DNA from 3 places in the Kitasatospora sp. NPDC057936 genome. Region 1 is predicted to be linked to each of the others. Evidence: riboswitches for the same ligand, from Rfam matches in the RefSeq annotation. Region 1 holds a riboswitch; each other region holds the start of a gene.
The links. A riboswitch is a leader RNA that binds a small molecule or an ion and turns the genes downstream of it on or off. The one in region 1 is predicted to bind cyclic di-AMP.

Region 1 (6,720 bases):
GCGGAAAGCTCCGCCGACCTGCCAGTGCGCGAGGCGCTGGAGCGCTCGGCGGTCGCCTCGCTGACCCCGGCCGACGAGCCTGCCGCCGAGGCCATGCACTGGACCCGCAGCCTGCTGCGCGACCCCCGTCTCGCGAGCACCTGGCAGCGCGTGCACGCCGACTCCGAGGAGCGGCTGCGCGGCGTCCTGGCCGACCGCTGCCCGGAGGGCGCGGACGCGCTGGAGATCCGCCTGGCCGCCGCTGCGGCGACCGCCGCGATCCGGGTCGCCCTGGAGGAGTGGGCCCTCTCCGACGCCCCCGCGACGGGCCCGGGTTCACCTCAGGAGCTTGGCGCCCGCTGCATGCGCGAACTCACCGGGGGGCTGCGACTGTGGAGCCGGGTGCCGTGAGCAGGCTGTGCGTCAGTGGTCCTCGAAGGCCGCGGCCGGCAGGGGTTCGACGCCGACGACGCGGCGGATGCGGGTGGGCTCGATGAGGACGGTGACGCGCCGCTCGCCGGGGATCCGCCACTCGTAGCGCTCCGCGCCGAGGTACTTGCGGGCGAGATCGTCCATCCGGCGGTCGGCGCGCTCGCCGGTCACGAACCCGACGGCGCGGCCGTGGATCTGGACCCGGTCGTACGGATCGGCCAGGTCGGCGTTGGAGAGGCAGACGCGCGGGTCGCGGCGCAGGTTCCGCTCCTTCGTGCGGCCGATGGCCGTGTTGAACAGGACGAGGTCGCCCTCCAGGTCCACCCACATCGGGGTGACGTGCGGGGCGCCCTCGGCGTCCGTGGTCGCCACGTACCAGATCCGCGGCTCGCGAACCCGAGCCCGGATCTCCTCGTTCCAGCCGCCCACCGCGCCACCTCCAGGGATTCCCGATCACCTGACGTTCTATCAGGTTCGGCTCGGCGAGATGACAACTTTCAGATGACAGATTTCAAACTCTGTTATCTGAAAGTTGTCATCCGTCACCCGGAACCCCGGCCCGCTAGGGTGGAAGATCGCGTCCCGACGGGGAACCGGGGAGGTGCCCCGGATGTCCTAGCGGCGGGGGCGTGAGTTCGAGGCGTGGGAGCAAGTAGGACATGGGCCTGACGAGCCACAAGGTGTTGGCGCTGACCGTATTGATCGCCGTCGTGATGATGGCCGCCACGGTCTGGCTGTGGCCCAGACTCGCGAGGAAGACCTGGCAGGCGGTGCTCGGCCGGATCGGCACGCTGCTCGCCACCCAGTTCACCGTGCTCGCCGCGCTCGGCCTCGTCGCCAACAACTACTTCTCCTTCTACAGCAGCTGGGACGACCTGCTCGGCACCGGCGGTGACAACGGCCCGGTGGTGATCCACAACAAGGCGGACGCCTCCGGCCGCCTGCTCGTGGAGACGATCGGCCACGCCTCCGTCCAGGGCGGCGGCGCGATGGGCCGCGAGCCTGCCAAGTCCGGCGAGATCCGCAAGGTCCGGATCGACGGCAAGCTCACCCGGCTGTCCACGGAGGGCTACGTCTACCTGCCGCCGCAGTACTTCCAGCCCGAGTACGCGCAGCGCCAGTTCCCGGCCGTGATCGTCAGCACCGGTTTCCCCGGGCAAGCCGAGAACCTGATCACGCGGTTCAACTACCCGGGCGCGGCGCTCAAGCTGCTCCAGGAGGGGAAGATGCAGCCGACCGTCATGGTCCTCATGCGTCCCTCGCCCGCCCTCCCGCAGGACACCGAGTGCGAGGACATCCCCGGCGGCGCGCAGTCCGACACGTACTTCACCAAGGACGTCCCCTCGGCGATCCAGGCGAGCTTCCGGGTCTCCGCCGACCCGCAGGCGTGGGCCTTCATGGGCAACTCCACCGGCGGCTACTGCGCGGTCAAGCTCGCCATGCGCCACCCGGAGGTCTTCCCGACCGCCGTCTCCCTCTCCGGCTACTACCGTGCCGCCGAGGACCCGACCACCGGCGACCTCTTCGGCGGCAGCCGGCAGCGCCGGGACGAGGCCGACCTGATGTGGCGGCTCAAGAACCTGCCGCAGCCCAAGGCGGCCGTCCTGCTGGCGGGCACGAAGCAGGGCGACGGCGACTACAAGCACGACACCGAGGCGTTCATCGACGCGGTGCAGAGCCCCGGCCCGATGAAGGTCTCGTACAGCATGCTGGAGACCGGCGGCCACAACTTCGAGACGTGGAGCAAGCTGCTGCCGTCCTCGCTGGAGTGGCTGTCCGAGCACCTCAAGGTCCCGAATCAGCCGGGCCAGCCGGCCCCCGTAGCCTGAAGCCGGCCTTCGTAGGCTGACGGCCGGGCCCCGCAGCCGGACGGTCCCCGCGGCCTGACTCGCTGCAGCCGGCCGGCTTCCGCAGCCCGACGGTCGCCGGCCTCGCGGACCGGCCGGCCTCAGGCCACCCGCTCCAGCGTCCCCGTGTGGAGCTCGCCGACCCGGCCGCCCTCGCCCTCGAAAGTCCAGAACGCGCGCACCGTCAGCCGGACCAGGTCCATCACGTGGCTGACGGTGATGCCGCTCTGCTCCGTCCAGCTGACGAAGTACACCTCGGGCGCGACCTCGGCGACGTGGAGCGCCACGTCCTCCCACTGGCCCGCCGACTCGCCGAGGCCCTCCCAGCGCAGCCGCTTGCCGTCGGCCGAGTAGGCGTTGCGGAAGGCCGCGCCGTTGTCGGCCCGGAAGAGGTAGGTGCGGCCGGCGAAGGCGGGCAGGGGCGCGGTCATGGTGCGGCGGTTCCTCGTCTCTGCGGGAGGGGGCGCGGTGCTCTTGTGCACGACGGTGGATGTCGGACCTCCAATTTATCCGATCGGGCGAGCTCGCACGCCACTGCCAGTGAAGACGCACCCCCGTCACCGTCACCACGCAGGGCCCGCCAGGGCACCGCCGACCAACAGGTGACACCGACACCGACACCGACACCGGCACCGCGACGGTCGGCGGCACCCGGCTGCTCGGCGGGCGCGACCGCCTCGAACCCGCCGGGGCGCCGGACGCCGGGGTCCGGATCGGCGCCCGGCCCGCCCGAACATCAACGGCCCGCCGGGACACCGGCCAACTGATCCACTCCGCACCGTAGTTGATCGACACGACTGTGAGCTGCGCGACAACCGGCCGAGACGAGTTGTCCGTTCACGGACCGACTGCCTAGCCTGCAACGGCGTCCGCCCTCGCGGACCCCGCCGCCGGGACGCCGAGTCCCGTCCACCCGACGGCGGGCAACCGAGCACCACAGCGGACGGGAGCGGGGGAACCAAGGTCAGCGCCACGACCCGGCACGCCCTCGCGCGTGCCGGCCGCGGCTTGGGGTGAAGCCGTTCCCACCGGCGGCCGGGCGACCTCTCAGTCCGAACCCGACAGCTCACCTCGCAGGCGTCGCAGAGGACACCCCATGCACAAGCCTGCCCGGCGCCCCGCGCCCCGCCACGCCCGCCCGTCCCACCGCGGCCGCACCGCCGCCCTCGCCGCCACCGGCGCGCTCGCCATCACCGGCGCCGGCCTGTTCGGCCTCCAGTCCGCGCCCGGCGCCCAGGCCGCCACCGGTCCGACCGTCACCCAGGACCGGCTCGCCCCGGCCACGATGGTCGCCGGCCGGGCCGCCACCGCGACCCTCACCGTCCACTCCTCGTCCTGCTTCACCGCCAAGACCGTCGGTGTCGGCGTGCGCGACGCGGCCGGCAACAACCTCGACTTCCCCGGCAACGCCAGCAATGTGCCGATCTGCCCGTGGAGCTACACCTTCACCAGTGGCGCGCGCGCCCTGCCGGCCGGCACCTACACCCAGTTCGGGTTCTGGCAGGACTTCGGCGGCGCCTGGCACAACCTGCCGTCGCAGCAGCTCGTCGTCTCCAGCACCCCAGCCCCGACCACCACCCCGTCGGCCACCCCGTCGGCCACCCCCACCCCCACCCCCACGCCCACCCAGGCACCCACCCAGACGCCCACCCAGACCCCGAGCGCCACCGCCACCCCGAGCACCCCGGCGCCGTCCTCCCCGATCGCCGGCAAGTCGCTGACCTGGTCCGACGAGTTCAACGGCCCGATCAACTGGGGCCAGCGCTGGGTCGGCGACAAGAGCACCGCGTACAAGTACGGCAACCACAACCCGGACGACAACAAGCTCGACTGGCTGGACCCGAACAACGTCAGCGTGGCCAACGGCGTCGCCACCTTCACCGCCACCCCCGGCAGCAACACGCTGGAGAACGGCAAGCAGTCCTGGAACACCGGCTTCCTCACCACCGAGGGCTCCAGCGAGGGCTTCCAGGTCAAGACCGGCGACTACGCCGAGACCCGGGTCAAGCTGCCGGCCGGCTCCGGCGCCTGGCCGGCCCTGTGGACCTGGAAGAATGGCAACGGGGAGGTCGACTCCTTCGAGTACCACCCCGACAACCCGAACCTCCTGGAGCTGACCAACCACGTCAACCCGGGCAACTTCGACTACTACACCAACGCGAGCGCCGTCGCGAAGGACCAGTGGGTGACCATCGGCACGTACTACGGCGCCACCTCGGTGGACTGGTACGTCAACGGCGTGAAGGTGTTCTCGGACGGCAAGGGCGTCGGCGCGAACTTCTCGGCGTACCTGATCCTCAACCTGTCGGTGTGCGCGGGGCAGTACCACCCCGCGCCGCAGGGGACCGCCCCGATCACCTTCGCCGCCGACTACGTCCGCGTCTACCGGTAACCGCACCGGCACACGGTAGCCATCAGCCGGCAGCCGTCTCGACGACCCTGATGTCGAACGGCTGCCGGTTGTTGCGCGGGTGCCGGTCGTCCGGGCTGATCACCGTGACCTTCCCGCCGGTCAGCAGGCCCGTATGCGCCATGGGGGAGATCCGCACCGTGACGAGCGCGGTCGCGCTGCGTCCCTCGGGCAGGCCGGGGCCGAAGGTGCAGCGCACCTCGCGGCCCAGGAACGCCTCGCAGTTCTCGGGGAAGTACGGGCCCACCGCCGTCACCTCCTCCGGCAGGGTGACGATCACGGTGAAGGGCGAGGCGGTGGTGTCCGGGCCGAGGTTGGCGACGAAGGCGTGCACGGTCGTGGTGCCGCCGGGCGGCGCGGGGCTGGGGTCGAGCCGGACGACCTCCAGGTCGGAGTCGGACAGCGCCGCGGCCCGGCTCGCCGGCGCGAGCTGCACTGCCGGACGGGGGTCGGGCCGCTGCCCGGCCCACGACGGGTCGGCGGTCAGCGTCGCCACCGCGCAGCCCGCCGCCACGGCCACCGTCAGCCACGTCCCGCTCCGTGCCGCGTTCCCCGTCCTGCCGCGAAGCCTCTTGCGCCTGCGCTCCATCGCCGTTCACCATGCCCTCGTGCTCGGGCCGCCTGCGCTGTCGCGGGCCGCGTCCGCACCAGGGTGGCCGAGCGGCGGGCGGCCGTCGCCGCGCCCCGCCCTCCGTCCGCTCGAACGGAGGAACGCGTGCGCAGGAAGTCGACCAGTCCGACTTCCTGCGCATGACACCTCAACTGACCACCCATCAGGGTGCGAGGACCTGTCCGAGCCGGGCCGCGATCTTGTGCATCACCGGGACGAGCGAGGCCGCGCCGTCCTGCTGCTCCAGCGCCCGGATGCGGGCCTCGGGGCCGGAGACCGACAGCGCCGTCGGCGTCGGCGCGCCCGGGACGGCGAGCGCGATGCAGCGCACCCCGATCTCCTGCTCCTGGTCGTCGACGACGTACCCGCGCTCGCGCGCCTCGGCGAGCTGGTGCAGCAGCTCCTGCGGGTCGGTGACGGTGTACTCGGTGTGCGCGGGCAGCGTGTTGGGGCCGAGTATGGCGCGGGCCTCCTCCTCGGGGAGCTGGGCGAGCAGCGCCTTGCCGACGCCGGTGCAGTGCGGCTGCACCCGCCGGCCGACCTCGGTGAACATCCGCATCGAGCGGCGCGACTGCACCTGCCCGACGTAGACCACTTCGCCGCCCTCCAGGACCGCGAGGTTCGCGGTCTCGCCGGTGGCCTCCATCAGCTCGGCCAGGTAGGGGCGGGCCCAGCTGCCGAGCAGGCGCCCGGCGGTCTCGCCGAGCCGGATCAGCCGGGGGCCGAGGGTGTAGCGGCGGGCGGTGTCCTGGCGGACGTAACCCTGCTGCACGAGGGTACGTACCAGGCGGTGGATGGTCGGCATCGGCAGGCCGGAGGTGGTGGAGAGCTCGCTGAGCGTCGCCACGCCGCCGGAGTCGGCCAGCGCCTCCAGGAGCTGGAAGGCGCGTTCGACGGACTGCACGCCGCCGCTCGCGCGGTCGGCGCCCGTCGTCGATGCTGTGTCGGGGGTCGCAACCACCGGCGTTCCCTTCGCTGTCGGGGAGGAGTAGAGTCCCGGCGATCACATCAACAAACCGTTGAAATTCTGTATCGCGGAAACTAGTCTCCACCTTACAGAATCGAATGCGCCGACAGGTGGGTTCGGATCAAGGAAGTTCCCCAAAGGAAGCTCCCACCGGAGCTCCCTTCGCCAGGCTCAACCGTCTTAGGAGTGTCCTGCTCATGGCCACAGATCAGGGACCCGGCGTCTCCCCCGCCGCTCCGGTCGTCACTGTCGCCGGTCCGCGCGTCCACCGGGCGGAGGAGGTGCTCACTCCGGAGGCGGTCGCCTTCGTCGTCGGCCTCCACCGCGCGTTCGAGGGCCGCCGGCAGGACCTCCTCGCCCGGCGGAAGACCCGGCGCGCCGAGATCGCGCAGGCGGGCACGCTCGACTTCCTCCCGGAGACCGCCGACGTCCGCGCCGGCGACTGGAAGGTCGCCGAGGCGCCGCGCGCCCTCCA
Region 2 (6,720 bases), on a different contig from region 1:
CGCCTGGTACGGCGTCCTGCAGACCGGCACCTTCCCGTTCGACGACGTCACCTGGCAGTACCCGCCCGGCGCCGCCCTGGTGATCCTGCTGCCCGGCCTGCTGCCGTGGTCGTACGTGGTCTCGTTCTGGGTGATCTGCGGGGTCGCCGACGCCCTCGTGATGGCCCTGCTGGTCCGCACCGGCCTGCGCCGGGGCCGGGCGCTGACCGGCGCCTGGCTGTGGGTGGTGGCCGTGCCGCTGCTCGGCCCGATGATCTACAACCGCTTCGACATCATCGTCACCGCGAGCGCGGTGGCCGGCCTGCTGGCGCTGATCCGCCGCCCGGCCGTCGGCGGGATGCTGCTGGGCCTCGGCGGGATCGTCAAGATCTGGCCGCTGCTCGGCCTGATCGGCACCCCCTCCGGCCGCCGCACCGGCCGTTCCTGGACGCTCGCGGCGGCCACCGCCGTCTCGCTGGGCTTCCTGCTGGCCGCCGGGATGAACGGCGCCTTCGGCTTCCTGGCGTTCCAGAAGGACCGCGGCGTCGAGGTCGAGTCGCTCGGCGCGCTGCCGCTGCACTACGCGCGGATCGCGGGCGGCTGGGACGGCCGGGTGACGATGAACTACGGCTCGGCCGAGATGCTCGGGCCCTGGGTCGGCGTCGTCGGCAAGGTCATGATGGCCGGCACCGTGCTGGGCTTCGCGTGGCTGCTGCTGTGGCGCTACACCGCCAAGCGCCGCAACGCGGCCACGATGTACGACGCGGCGCTGACCGCGCTGCTGATCTTCACCGTCACCAGCCGGGTGATCAGTCCGCAGTACCTGGTCTGGCTGATCGGCGTCGCGGCGGTCTGCCTGACGGTCCGCGGCAGCAGCCAGCGGCCGGTGGCACTGCTGATCCTGCTCGCGGCGCCGCTCACGCTGCTCGAATTCCCGCTGATGTTCACCCAGGTCCTCGCGAGCGACCCGGCGGCCATCGCCGTCCTGTCGGCGCGCAACCTGCTCCTGCTGGCGGCGACGGTCCTGTCCTGCGTCCGCCTCTGGCGCTCCACGCGGGGCACGGACCGGCTGCCGCCGACCGTCGTGCTGACGCAGCCGGAGCCCGTCCCGGCCGGCTCCTACCCGGTCCGCCCGGGCATCGCCTACGAGCAGGACCTGCTCGACGGGATCGACCGGCCCAACACCCCGGCCGGGCGTTAGCCGCCCTAGGCGTTGAGAGCGGCCACCTCGGCCACCCACAGCCGCGTGAACTCGTCCTTCCCGAGGCCCAGTTCGGCCCGGAACAGCCGGTCCATCCGCTGGTCGCGGTCCTCCCCCGCGCCGTCCGCCGCGCCCACCGCGCGGTAGAACGCGACCAGGCGGGCGGTGCCGAAGCGGGCGGCGATCAGCCGACAGGCGAGCCAGGCCTGCTCGTAGGCCTGGGCGATGCCGGTGGTGCCCGCGGCGAAGTCGCGGTCGGCGGGCAGGGCCGTGGGCACCCTTCCGGCGGCCACGTCCCGGGCCAGCTCGGGGGCGATCTGGCGGGGCGTGCGGCCGGAGTCGCGGTAGGCCGTCCAGTCGGCGACGCCCTCGGAGAGCCACAGCGGCGTCCAGGCCCGGGTGTCGGCCCGGGTCGCGACGTGGGTGGTCTCGTGGGTGACGACCACCTGGCGGCCGAAGTCGCTGAGCCGCCCGAACGCCTCGGGGTTGATCAGCACCCGGTCGGCCGGGGTGTGCGAGGGCGCGCCGGGGGCGGCCACGGTGACCGCCGCCATGCCCGTCCAGCCGGCCGGATCGGCCTCCAGCAGGCGGGCGAACTGCGGCTCGGTGGCGGGCAGTTCCAGCAGCAGTCGGCCCGCCCAGCCGGTGCCCCAGACCGCGCTCACCGCGGGGACGGCGCGGTCGCCGATCGCGACCGGCCCGGCCGGGTCCGGTCCGGCGGCGAGGCCGAGCACCAGGCACTGCGCGCCGCGCGCGGACCGTCCCGTCCCGAAGTCCCAGAGCGCCGGCGGCCCGCTCGCGGCGTCCTCGCGCTCGACCCGCCAGCCGTCGGCCCGCGTCAGCGTGAGGCGGCGGGGGTAGACGGCGGGGTACTCGTCGTAGCCGGCGACCCGGACGTCCAGGTCGGCCGTGACGGTCAGCCGGCCGGGGTCCGTGCCCGGGGAGACGACGAGGTTGCGGTAGCCGGCGGTCAGCGGCAGTCCGGTGGTGGCCGACAGCTCGCGCGCGCGTTCGTCCAGCACCGCCGCCACCTCGGTCCGCTCGTCCGCCCCGCCGAGCCCCCGGCCGGCCACCGCGGGGGCGACGGGCGGCAGCGACAGCTGGGTCAGCCCTCCGGCGGCGAGCAGCAGGGCGCCTCGCCGGGACAGCACGCAGGGCCGTATCGCGTCCGGTCCGGACGGGGTCGGGCTCAGAGCCGGACCACCCCCGCGACGGGCATCGCATTGACGCTCTCGTACCGGACCCTGGCCCCCGGGTACGGGGCGTGCACGATCACCCCGCCGCCGGCGTACATGCCGACGTGGTGCATGTCCCGGTAGAAGATCACCAGGTCTCCCGGTCGCGCTTCGGACAGGCTCACCCGCTGGCCGGCGTAGGCCTGGGCCTGCGAGGTGCGCGGCAGGCTCACTCCCGCCTGCCGCCAGCTGTAGTACATCAGACCGGAACAGTCGAACGCGCGGGGGCCGGTGGACCCGTACACGTACGGCGACCCGATCATCCGCACCGCCGCCGCGAGCGCCGCCGCCCCACGCTCGGAGGCGGGCGGGGTGGTGCCGAGGTCCAGCCGGTCGGTGCCGCGGGTGGCGCGCTGCTCGGCCTCCTGGGCGTCCTGCGCGGCCATCCGGGAGCGCTCGGCGGCGCCCAGGCTGTTGAGCAGCCGCTGGGCCTTGGCCAGCCGCTGCTGGATCTCCTGCTTGCTGTCGGCGAGCGTCCGGCGGGCCTGGTCCAGCTCGGCGAGCTTGGCGGCGGTCTCGGTGCGGCGCTGGTCGAGCCCGCGCTGACGGGTCACCAGCTCGTGCAGCGTCTCGTTCTGCCGCTCGGTCGCCTGGTCGAGGGTCCGGGCGCGGGCGAGGTAGCCCTCCGGGTCGGTGGCGAGCATCAGCTGGACGGTCTGCGCCATGCCGCCGGAGCGGTACTCGGCGCCGGCCACGGTGGCGAGGTCGCCGCGCAGCTGGTTCAGCTGGTCCTGGGCGGCGGCGATCTCGCCCTGGAGGACGGTGGTCTCGCCCTGGAGCCGCTGCTGGGCCTCCTGCGCGGCGTTGTACTTCTCCGACGCCTGTTCGGCCTCGTTGTACAGCTGCTCGACCTGCGCCTTGACGTCCTTGCGGCTGGGCGCGTCCGGGGAGCCGGGGGCGGCCTGGGCGCTGCCGCCCGTCGTGACGCCCAGGGCGGTGGTGGCGGCCGCGGTCAGCACCAGCGCACGGGCGAGCAGTTGGGAACGGCGGTGCACGGGCATGGCGGCGGCTGCTCCAATCCTGCGGACCGGTCCCGCCGCCGCACCCAAGCGGGCGGTCCTGGAGCGGGAGTCCGGTGGCAGACGTTAGCGAGTCCGGGCAACCGAGTCCAAACCCCTCCCAACCCGAATATTTGACCCTGAATCGGACATCAGTCCGAGGAAAGGAAACGCCGCAGGCCCGGACCTCCGGGGAGGAGGGCCGGGCCTGCGGGAAGCCGAGCGGGGAATCAGACCCGCACGATGGACGAGAGCGGCATGTTGGTGACCGCCTCGTAGCGGACGCTCGCACCCGGCTTGGGCGCGTGCAGCACCTGGCCGTTGCCGGCGTAGATGCCGACGTGGTGGGCGTCGTTGAAGAAGATCAGCAGGTCGCCGGGCTGGGCCTGGGAGAGGTCCGTGCCGATCCGGGTCCCGGCGCCGGCCTGCTCCTGCGAGGTACGCGGCAGCGAGACGCCGGCCTGGTCGAAGGCCCAGACCATCAGGCCCGAGCAGTCGAAGGAGTTCGGGCCGGTGGCGGCCCAGACGTACGGGCTGCCGATCTTGGTGGCGGCGTAGGACAGCGCGGCGGCACCGCGCGAGCTGCCCGCCGCCGGCGGCTTGGCGACCGGCGAGGACGACGGGGCCGAGCCGAGGTCGGTGCGGCTGCTGTCGCGGGAGGCGCGGTCGGCGGCGGCCTGCTGGGCCTTCGCGGCGTCGGCCTTGGCCTTGGCATCGGCGGCGGCCTTGTCCTCGGCCGCCTTGATGGCCTGGCGCTCCTGCTCGGACAGGGTGTTGAAGAGGTTCTGGGCGGCCGTCAGCTTCCCCTGGATCTGCTCCTTGGACGCCTTCAGCTGCTGGGTGGTCGCGTCCAGCTCGGCGAGCTTGCCCTGGGCCTCGGTGCGGTCCTGGTCCAGCTTGCGCTGCTGGTCCTGGAGCTCCTTCAGCTGACCCTTCTGGGTGCTGCCGGCCTGGTTCAGGGCGTCGGCCTGGCTGAGGAAGTTGTCCGGCTTGGACGAGAACATCAGCTGGACGGTCGGGGATATGCCCCCGTTGCGGTACTGCTCGCCGGCGATCTGGGCGAGGCCGCCCTGGAGGTCGGTCACCTGCTCCTGCTGGCGGGCCACCTGGTCCTGCAGGCCGCTGACCTGCTTCTGCAGCTCCTGCTGCTTGGCCTGGGCGGCGTTGTACTGCTCGGTCGCCACCTCGGCCTGCTCGTTGAGCTGGTCGACCTGCTCCTTGACCTGGTCCTTGGTCGGCGCGGGGTCGGCGTGGGCGCCGGACTGCGCGGAGAGGGCGACGGCTGCCGCGGCAACTCCGGTCAGGAAGGAAACTCGGGCACGGCCGGCGGGCTTGGGACGACGATGGGACGCCACGAAGGCGGACTCCTTCTTCCTACGTCCGCCTACCGGGTGAGCTGACGGGTTCGGGCCGGAAGCATGCCCTACGACGCCTCACGGCCGTTCCACCGGCCGACCTGGCGCCGATTCACCCCGGAGGAACGTGGTTCCCCGGCTCCGCTCCACAGCGCCCCCTGTCACTGGGCTCCCCTGTCGGACGGTCGCTTCGACCCGTCCCGCTGCTTCACGAACTCGGCGGGAACCACCGCCGCCACCCTGGCTGGGCGATCGACAGTGCGGTGGTCCGGGTCACGACCCTAGTAACTGAACCGTGATCGGTTCAAATCCTTGTCAGAAAAAAGGCGGAAGAATAACCAAGTTCTTTTGTGAAGATGACAGAAGGTGATCGCAGCAGCACGCAAGGCTGATCACTTGTCACGCGAACGCGGCGAAACGCAGGGAAACGCGCTCAAGCGAACGCGCCACCCCTGCTCGGGAGGTGGCGCGGATCACAGGGCCGTCGCGCCGGCCCGCGGCGTGTCGGGGGGTCAGACCCGGCGGATGGTGTTGATCGGCATCGCGTCGGCCTTCATCACCTTGACGACGTCGCCGGTGTGCGGCGCGTGCACCACCATGCCGTTGCCGATGTACATCGCGACGTGGTGCATGTCGGGACCGTAGATCACCAGGTCGCCGGGCTGCGCCTGGTCCAGCGAGGGCACCCGGGTGCCGTAGTGGCCCTGCTCCTGCGAGGTGCGCGGCAGCGAGACGCCGGCCTGGCCGTACGACCAGAGCATCAGGCCCGAGCAGTCGAAGGTGCTGGAGCCGACGGCACCCCACACGTACGGCGAGCCCTGCTTGCTCATCGCCTTGGCCACGGCCACGGCCGCGTAGCCGCTGGCCGGCGGCAGGCTGCTCAGGTCGACCCGGTCGGTGCCGCGCGAGGCGCGGTCGTCCTGGGCCTGCTGGGCCTTCAGCGCGGCGCGCTCGGAGGCGCTGAGCGAGTTGAGGAGGTCCTGGGCCTGCTTGAGCTTGGCGTTGACGTCCGCCTTGGACTGGTTCAGGTCCTTGGTGGTGGAGTCCAGGGAGGCCAGCACCGCGGCGGCCTCGGCCTTCTCCTGGTCCAGGCGGCGCTGCTGGTCCAGCAGGCCCTTGAGCGCGTCGGTCTCGGTGGCGGTGGCCTGCTGCACGCTGGAGGCCTTGGCCAGGTAGTTGTTCGGGTCGGAGGAGAGCATCAGCTGGACGGACGGGTCGATGCCGCCGGTGCGGTACTGCTCGCCCGCCACGCCGGCGAGGCCGGTCTGAAGCTGGGTCATCTGCTCCTGGCCGCGGGCCACCTGGTCCTGGAGCTGGTCGGCCTGCTTGCGCAGCTGGTCGGCCCGCTCCTTGGCGCCGTTGTACTTCTCGGCGGCCTGCTCCTGCTCCTGCTGCAGCTCGTCGATCTGCGCCTTGACATCCGTCTTGTTCGGCTGCGGCGCGGCGTGCGCGGCCACCTGGGCGGAGAGCGCGACCGCGGTCGCAGCAGCAGCGGTGAGCACGGAGACCCGCGCGCGGCTCGGCTGCTTGGGACGGCGGTGGGAGGCCAAGGGACCTGCTCCTTCTTCCATGGACTCACCGGTTCGGGTGAGAAATCCGGAAAATAGGTTTGACGCCAGACCCTAGTGAACATCCAGGCATTGCGCCACTCCCCCAAAGGCGTGAACTCCGAGCCCCCACGCCGCTTCACCGAATCCGCACATCACCGCAAACCGGACGCTGAGCGGCCGTCATCCCCATCGGCACGGAATCAGGGCCGCGCCAGCCGGTTCAGCAGCAGAACCGAGGCGACCGGGCGCGCGCCGGCCTTCCGCACGCCCTCCGCGACCTCCCGGTCGGCGGAGACCACCACGACCGGACGGCCCTGCGGCTCGGCCCGCACCAGGCGTCTGATCAGCTCGTCCGCCGTCTCGCCGGTCCGGCTGAAGCGCACCCGGACCCCGCGCGGCGGT
Region 3 (6,720 bases), on a different contig from region 1:
GTTGGCGGTGCCGGTCTCGATGCCCTTGGCCAGGCGGGCCGGGTTGGTGACGAACAGGTCGTCGCCGACCAGCTGGACCTTGTCGCCCAGCTTGACGGTCATGGCCTTCCAGCCGTCCCAGTCCGACTCGTCCAGCGGGTCCTCGATGGAGACCAGCGGGTAGGCGGCGACGAGCCCGGCGTAGTACTCGATGAGCTCCGCGGCCGAGAGGGCCTTGCCCTCGAACTGGTAGGCGCCGTCCTGGTAGAACTCGGAGGCGGCGACGTCCAGGGCCAGCGCGATGTCGCGGCCGGGCACGTAGCCGGCCTTCTGGATGGCCTCGGTGATGAGGTCCAGGGCCTCGCGGTTGCTGTCCAGGTTCGGCGCGAAGCCGCCCTCGTCGCCGAGGCCGGTGGACAGGCCGCGCTCCTTCAGGACGCCCTTGAGGGTGTGGTAGACCTCGACGCCCCAGCGGACGGCCTCGGAGAAGGACTCCGCGCCGATCGGGGCGATCATGAACTCCTGGATGTCGACGTTGGAGTCCGCGTGCGAGCCGCCGTTGAGGATGTTCATCATCGGGACCGGCAGGACGTGCGCGTTCGGGCCGCCCAGGTAGCGGAACAGCGGCAGGTCGCTCGCCTCGGAGGCGGCGTGCGCGACGGCCAGCGAGACGCCCAGGATGGCGTTGGCGCCGAGCGAGGACTTGTCCGGGGTGGCGTCCAGGTCGAGCATGGCCTGGTCGATCAGGCGCTGCTCGGTGGCGTCGTAGCCGACCAGCTCCGGGCCGATCTGCTCGATGACGGCCAGGACGGCCTTCTCCACGCCCTTGCCGAAGTAGCGGTTCTTGTCACCGTCGCGGAGCTCCAGCGCCTCGAAGGCGCCGGTGGAGGCACCCGACGGGACAGCGGCACGACCGGTGCTGCCGTCGTCGAGGCCGACCTCGACCTCGACCGTGGGGTTGCCACGCGAGTCGAGGATCTCACGGGCTACGACGACATCGATGGACGGCACGAGGCATCTCCTTGCGGAAGCAGGGTCCCGCTGACCAGTGGTGCGGCCGGCGGGATGATTGCGGAGTCGTTACGACCAGAGCCTAACCGCACGTGGTCCCGGGGCCACGCCGACCTCGGTCCCGTCTCAGCGTGTGGCCGGGCTACTTACCGGTAGTTCACCTGGGCTCCCCGGGAAAAGGGGCGGAAGCGGACGAAGGGGGCCGATCCGGGGTCGGCCCCCTCCGTGGCGTGTCGCACCGGTTCCGGCCGGCGTCAGCCGAGGTGCAGCACCTGGCCGGGCAGGATCAGGTTCGGGTCGCCGCCGACGGTGCCGCGGTTGCCGTCGTAGACCGACTGCCAGCCGCCGTGCACACCCTGGGCGGACGCGATGCTCGACAGCGTGTCACCGGCGTGGACGGTGTAGTCGTGGCCGCCCTGCGGGGCGACGGCGGCGCGGGGGGCTTGCTGCTGCGGCTGGGCGTACTGCTGCTGGACCTGCTGCTGGGCGTACTGCTGCTGGGCGGCCTGCTGCTGGGCCTGGCCCGCGTACTGCTGGTAGACGCCCTGGTGGCTGGTCCAGTACCAGGTGCCATTGTTCTGGTACCAGTACACCTTCGCGTCGGCGTCCCAGCCGGCCTTGCCGGAGAAGCCCGGGGCCTGCGGCTGCTGCTGGGCCTGCTGCGTGTGCTGCTGGTACTGCTGCTGGGCGGGCTTCTGAGCCGGCTTCGGCTGGGCCGGCTTCGCCGCGGGCTGCTGCTGCACCGGCTGGGAGTGCTGCTGCGCGGCGGGCTTGGCGTCGGAGGTGTCGACGGCGGCGGGGGCGCCGCCCTTCGACAGGCCGGCCTTCTTCGAGCAGACCGGCCAGGCGCCCGGACCCTGCGAGGCCAGGACCTTCTCGGCCACCGCGATCTGCTGGCCCTTGGAGGCCTGGTTGGCCTGCGCCGCGTACGCGGTGCCGCCGAAGGCCTTCCAGGTGCTGGAGGTGAACTGCAGGCCGCCGTAGAAGCCGTTGCCGGTGTTGATGCCCCAGTCGCCGCCGCTCTCGCACTGGGCGACGGAGTCCCAGGCGGAGGCCGGGGCGGCGGAGGCGCCGGTGGCGGTGAGGATCGGCATCGCGAGTCCGACGCCGGCCACTCCGGCGACGGCGATGGCCTTCTCGGTCTGGGTGCGACGGCGGTGACGACCGGTTCCAACGAACAGCATGAAGGGGTCCCTCTCCGCACGCCTGCGAGGTGAGCTGTCGGGTTCGGACCGGGAGGTGGCCCGGCCGCCGTCTGCGGAAACGATTCCGCTCGGGCGGCTTCACCCCAAGCCGTGGAGGAACGGCAACAAACCTGGTTCCCCCGCCCCTGCCCAGGGTTCTGGTCGGTTTCCCGTGGCGCGGCGGGCAGGACTCGGCGTTCCGCACTCGGGGTCCGCAGCTGCGAACTCCAGGGAGAGTAGACAGATCCTCAGACCAATCACAAGCTCATATCGCAGACATCACACAGAAATTACGGCACGTGGTCGATCGCCTACCAACGGCGGTTGTTTGTCCGGATTGATGGGTGTTCATACGGCCGATCCGTACCGGTTCGCGACGTCCCGTCAGTGTGTCGGAGCGTCGGGAAGCGCGTGCGGTGAACGGCTCTCGGGACTGAATTCGACCGGAAGTTCGCGCAATCCGCGCATGATCAGGCCACCGCGCCACCGCAGGTTCTCCGGGCTTTCCGCCAGCGCGATATCGGGCAGCCGGGACAACAGCGTGGCCAGCGCCGACCGGCCTTCGAGCCTGGCCAGCGGGGCGCCGATGCAGTAGTGGATGCCGTGCCCGAAACCCAGGTGCGGGTTGTCCGCCCGGGCCAGGTCCAGGGTGTTCTCGTCCGAGAACCTGGCCGGATCCCGGTCCGCCGCCGCCAGCACCACGAGCACCGGGTCGCCGACCGGGATGTCCACCCCGCCGATGGTCAGCGGGTGGGTCGCGAACCGCCACGTCGCCAGCTCCACCGGACCGTCGTAGCGCAGGAGTTCCTCGATCCCGGTCTCCAGCAGCGCCGTCTCGCCCCGCGCCACCGACTCCTGCAGCAGGCGGCGCTGCTCCGGGTTGCGCAGCAGCGCGTACGTCCCGTTGCCGATCAGGTTGACGGTCGTCTCGAAGCCGGCGAACAGGAGGATGAACGCCATCGCGGCGGCCTCGTTCTCGGTGAGGTGCTCGCCGTGGTCGCTCGCCCGGATCAGGCCCGAGATCAGGTCGTCCCCGAGGTCCGCCCGCTTGCGGTGGATCAGCTCCAGCAGGTACGCCCGCATCCGCTTCACCGCCCGCCCCACGCCGCCGCGTTGGCCGCCCCCGTGGCGGATCATCATGCCGGCCCAGTCACGGAAGTCGTCCTGGTCCTCGGCCGGCACGCCGAGCATGTCGCAGATCGCGTAGATGGGGAGCGGGAACGCGAACTCGTGGATGAGGTCCGCCGAACCGCGCTGCGCGAAGCCGTCGATCAGGCGGTCGGTGAGCTGCTGCACCCGCGGCTCGAACTCGGCCACCCGGCGCGGCGTGAACGCCTTCGACACCAGGCGGCGCAGCCGGGTGTGGTCCGGCGGGTCGATGTTCAGCAGGTGCGTCATCAGGTCCGCCTGCCGCTCCCCCGGGATCCCGACCCGGCCGGTGCGGTGCGCCTGCTCGCTGTGGTGCGCCGGGTTCTTCGACAGCCGGCCGTCCGCCAGCGCCTGCCGCGCGTCCGCGTACCGCGTCACCAGCCAGGCGTCCACCCCGCTCGGCAGCGTGGTGCGGTGCACCGGGGCGTGCTCGCGCAGCCACGCGTACGCCGGGTACGGGTCGGCGGCGAACTCCCACGTGAAGAGCGGCGGGCGGGCGGCGTCGGGCTGAACTGGCATGGGACGACCGTATCCGGTGGGTCGGGGGCACCCCGCCATCTACGGTGAGTGACCGGATCGTCAACGACCCGCGGACCGTTCCTCAACGCCCCGCGAACGGCCCGTGGACAGTGCGTGGACGGGTTTTGGACAGCTCTTGGACGGTGGGCAGGCGTGAGCCTGGTCACCTGAGGGGTAACCCCTGTTGCGGAGGGTCAGGACCTGCCTACGATCCTCGGCAGAAATCGTGGGCGTCAGTGCGGACCGCCCACAGGGAGGAGCGCACCATGCGGGTCACCGGGGCAGTCGTCGTCATCGCGGTACTCGACGGCGGGTCGGGAGCCGACCTCGCCCGCCGGTTCACCGCGGCCGGCGCCGCCGGAGTGCTGATCGCCGACCAGCGGGCCGGCGTCGCCGAGGACCTCGCCGGCGAACTCGACCGGCCCGGCTGCCCCGTCGTCGGCGTCGGCGGGGACGTCCGCCGCCCCAGCGACGTCGCCGCGCTCGTCGACACCGCCGAGAAGCACCTCGGGCCGATCGACCTGTTCTGCGTCGCCGGCCCGGACGGCGAGCGGATCATCTCCCTCGCCGACCTTCCCGACCATCTCGGCCTGGAGCGCCTCGCCGAACTCGTCGCCCTCGTCGGCGAGGCCATCGGCGAGGTCGTCCTGCCCCAGCCGCGGACCACCGTCCAGGACGCGGTGACGGCGGCCTGAGGCCCTTCCCCTTCCCCCGCGTCTACTCCGGCTTGAGGCCCTCGGCCTCGCGGACCGCGTCCCGGTAGGCGCGCGCCGCCGCGCGCAGCGCCGCGTCCACGTCCACCCCCGCGTCGTGCGCCCGCTGCGCCACGGCCAGCAGCAGCCTGCCCGCGGACTCCTCCGTGAGCTCCGCGGGCAGCTCGTACGACTCGTCCGGCACGCCCTCGAACCCGGCCCGGCGCACCCGCGACACCAGCTTCGCCGCGTACGCGAGCGACGGCAGCCCGGCCGGCACGCCGTCCAGCACCGACTCGCGGTCCGCCTTCTCGGCCGCCTTCAGCTGCTCCCAGTTCGCCTCGACCTCGGCGGCGCCCTCCGCCTCGACGTCCCCGAACACGTGCGGGTGCCGGTACATCAGCTTCTCGACCAGGTCACCGGCCACGTCGTCGATCGAGAAGGCGTCGGTCGGGTGCTCCTCGGCGATCCGCGAGTGGAAGAACACCTGGAGCAGGACGTCCCCCAGCTCCTCGCGCAGCGTCTCCCGGTCCCCCTCCTCGATCGCCTCGACCAGCTCGTACGCCTCCTCGACCAGGTACTTCACCAGGCTCGCGTGCGTCTGCTCGGCGTCCCACGGGCAGCCGTCCGGCGAGCGCAGCCGGTCCATCACCGAGACCAGGTCCAGCAGGCGGGCGCCGGGCAGGTCGTACGACCCCGGCAGCACCTCGATCTCCGGCACCTCCCCCGCGTGCTCCACGGCCAGGCGCGCCAGCGCCGCGGTGAGGCCCGGGTCCCCGTCGGGGCTGCCCAGCCACACCGTGGGGGCCCGGCCGGCGGGCTCCTCGGTCAGCAGCCGCGCCAGCGCCGGCGCCGAGGCCGGCTCCACGATCTCCACGTCCACCCCGGCCTGCCGCACCGCGGCCACCTGCGGATGCCCGGCGTCCCCCGCCAGCACCCGCCCCGCCGACCGCAACGCCTCCCATGCCGGCCACGCCAGCAGCCCGGGGGCCACCCGGTGGGTGGTGGTGAGCAGGATCAACTTCGCGCCCGGAGTATTCGTCGTCACACCCCGAACCTACCCGCCCCGGCCCCCTGCCCGACCAGCAGAACCCGATCCGGACCACCGTCCCGCGGATCTCCGGGAAGTCGCCCCCGGCGTCTCGCCTCGGTACAGGGCTTCGCGTCTCACACTGGACTCGAAGGCCAGGCACACGAAGTCGGGCAGGGCGACTCCCCACGCGCCCCGCACAAGAAGTCGGCCCCGCCGACCTCCCGCACCATCGGGCCTCGCGCAACGCCGCTTCCCCGCATCCGGGGCCCTGCGCAGAAAGTCGGCCCCATCGACTTCCTACGCCGCAGCCCGAAACGAGGCTCCGCACAGGAAGTCGGCCGGGCCGACATCCGGCACACCCCGCCATCCCCGGACGCGGGCCTCCACAGGAAGTCGGCACCATCGACTTCCTACAGCGCGGCCCAGTGGGCGGGGGCGATGCCGCCGACCTCTCACGTGGAGGTGGACGCCAGGAAACGGAAACGTACGAAGTCGGCCCCATCGACTTCCTACGGCGCAGCCCAGCGGGCGGGGGCGATGCCGCCGGCCTCCCACGCTGAGGTGGACGCCAGAAGACCGAAGCACAGGAAGTCGGCCCCAACGACTTCCTACGGCGCAGCCCAGCAGGCGGGGGTGATGCCGTCGGCCTCTCACGCTGAGGCGAAGGCCAGGCACGGAAGCACAGGAAGTCGGCCCCAACGACTTCCTACGGCGCAGCCCAGCCGACGGGGGCGATGCCGCCGGCCTCTCACGCTGAGGCGAAGGCCAGGCACGGAAGCACAGGAAGTCGGCCCCAACGACTTCCTACGGCGCGGCCCAGCGTTCGGCGGGATGGGGGGTGAGGCTCAGCGGGTGGTGCGGTGGGGTTGGAGGGTGTTCAGGGAGTGGCGGAGGCGGCGGACGGCGGGGTGGTGGGGGCCCTCGCGGCGTTCGCGTTCGAAGAGGAGCTGGAGGAGCCACTGCCAGGCGTTCTCGGCGTCTCCCGCGGCGGCGAGCCGGAGGCCGATGCGTTCGCGGAGGTCGAAGGCGCGTTCCGGGTCGGGGTCGTGGGCCGCCGTCGCGAGGAGGGACTGGTACTCGGCCATCGCCTCCGCGCCCTGCCCGAGGTGGTCGAGGCAGATCGCCGCGCGGTAGCGGTGGTCAAGGGCCTGGG

Region 2: another riboswitch for cyclic di-AMP. It lies ahead of ACFVU9_RS18935 (NlpC/P60 family protein); the one in region 1 lies ahead of ACFVU9_RS05360 (hypothetical protein).
Region 3: another riboswitch for cyclic di-AMP. It lies ahead of ACFVU9_RS40125 (transglycosylase family protein); the one in region 1 lies ahead of ACFVU9_RS05360 (hypothetical protein).

What each region holds. Positions count from the first base shown of each region.
Region 1 covers NZ_JBHVPD010000006.1:101,026-107,745, forward strand. The annotation lists gene ACFVU9_RS05340 (TetR family transcriptional regulator) at 1-390, shown strand, start outside; gene ACFVU9_RS05345 (TIGR03618 family F420-dependent PPOX class oxidoreductase) at 403-840, opposite strand; gene ACFVU9_RS05350 (alpha/beta hydrolase) at 1,071-2,240, shown strand; gene ACFVU9_RS05355 (MoaF N-terminal domain-containing protein) at 2,360-2,689, opposite strand; cyclic di-AMP (ydaO/yuaA leader) riboswitch at 3,181-3,353, shown strand; gene ACFVU9_RS05360 (hypothetical protein) at 3,355-4,650, shown strand; gene ACFVU9_RS05365 (hypothetical protein) at 4,673-5,257, opposite strand; gene ACFVU9_RS05370 (IclR family transcriptional regulator) at 5,442-6,239, opposite strand; gene aceB (malate synthase A) at 6,443-6,720, shown strand, end outside.
Region 2 covers NZ_JBHVPD010000032.1:77,668-84,387, reverse strand. The annotation lists gene ACFVU9_RS18950 (glycosyltransferase 87 family protein) at 1-1,180, shown strand, start outside; gene ACFVU9_RS18945 (hypothetical protein) at 1,186-2,331, opposite strand; gene ACFVU9_RS18940 (NlpC/P60 family protein) at 2,370-3,416, opposite strand; gene ACFVU9_RS18935 (NlpC/P60 family protein) at 3,644-4,768, opposite strand; cyclic di-AMP (ydaO/yuaA leader) riboswitch at 4,779-4,932, opposite strand; gene ACFVU9_RS18930 (NlpC/P60 family protein) at 5,281-6,318, opposite strand; gene ACFVU9_RS18925 (NYN domain-containing protein) at 6,519-6,720, opposite strand, start outside.
Region 3 covers NZ_JBHVPD010000121.1:7,244-13,963, forward strand. The annotation lists gene eno (phosphopyruvate hydratase) at 1-990, opposite strand, end outside; gene ACFVU9_RS40125 (transglycosylase family protein) at 1,245-2,174, opposite strand; cyclic di-AMP (ydaO/yuaA leader) riboswitch at 2,180-2,348, opposite strand; gene ACFVU9_RS40130 (cytochrome P450) at 2,559-3,842, opposite strand; gene ACFVU9_RS40135 (SDR family NAD(P)-dependent oxidoreductase) at 4,109-4,537, shown strand; gene ACFVU9_RS40140 (MazG family protein) at 4,560-5,582, opposite strand; gene ACFVU9_RS40145 (protein kinase) at 6,413-6,720, opposite strand, start outside.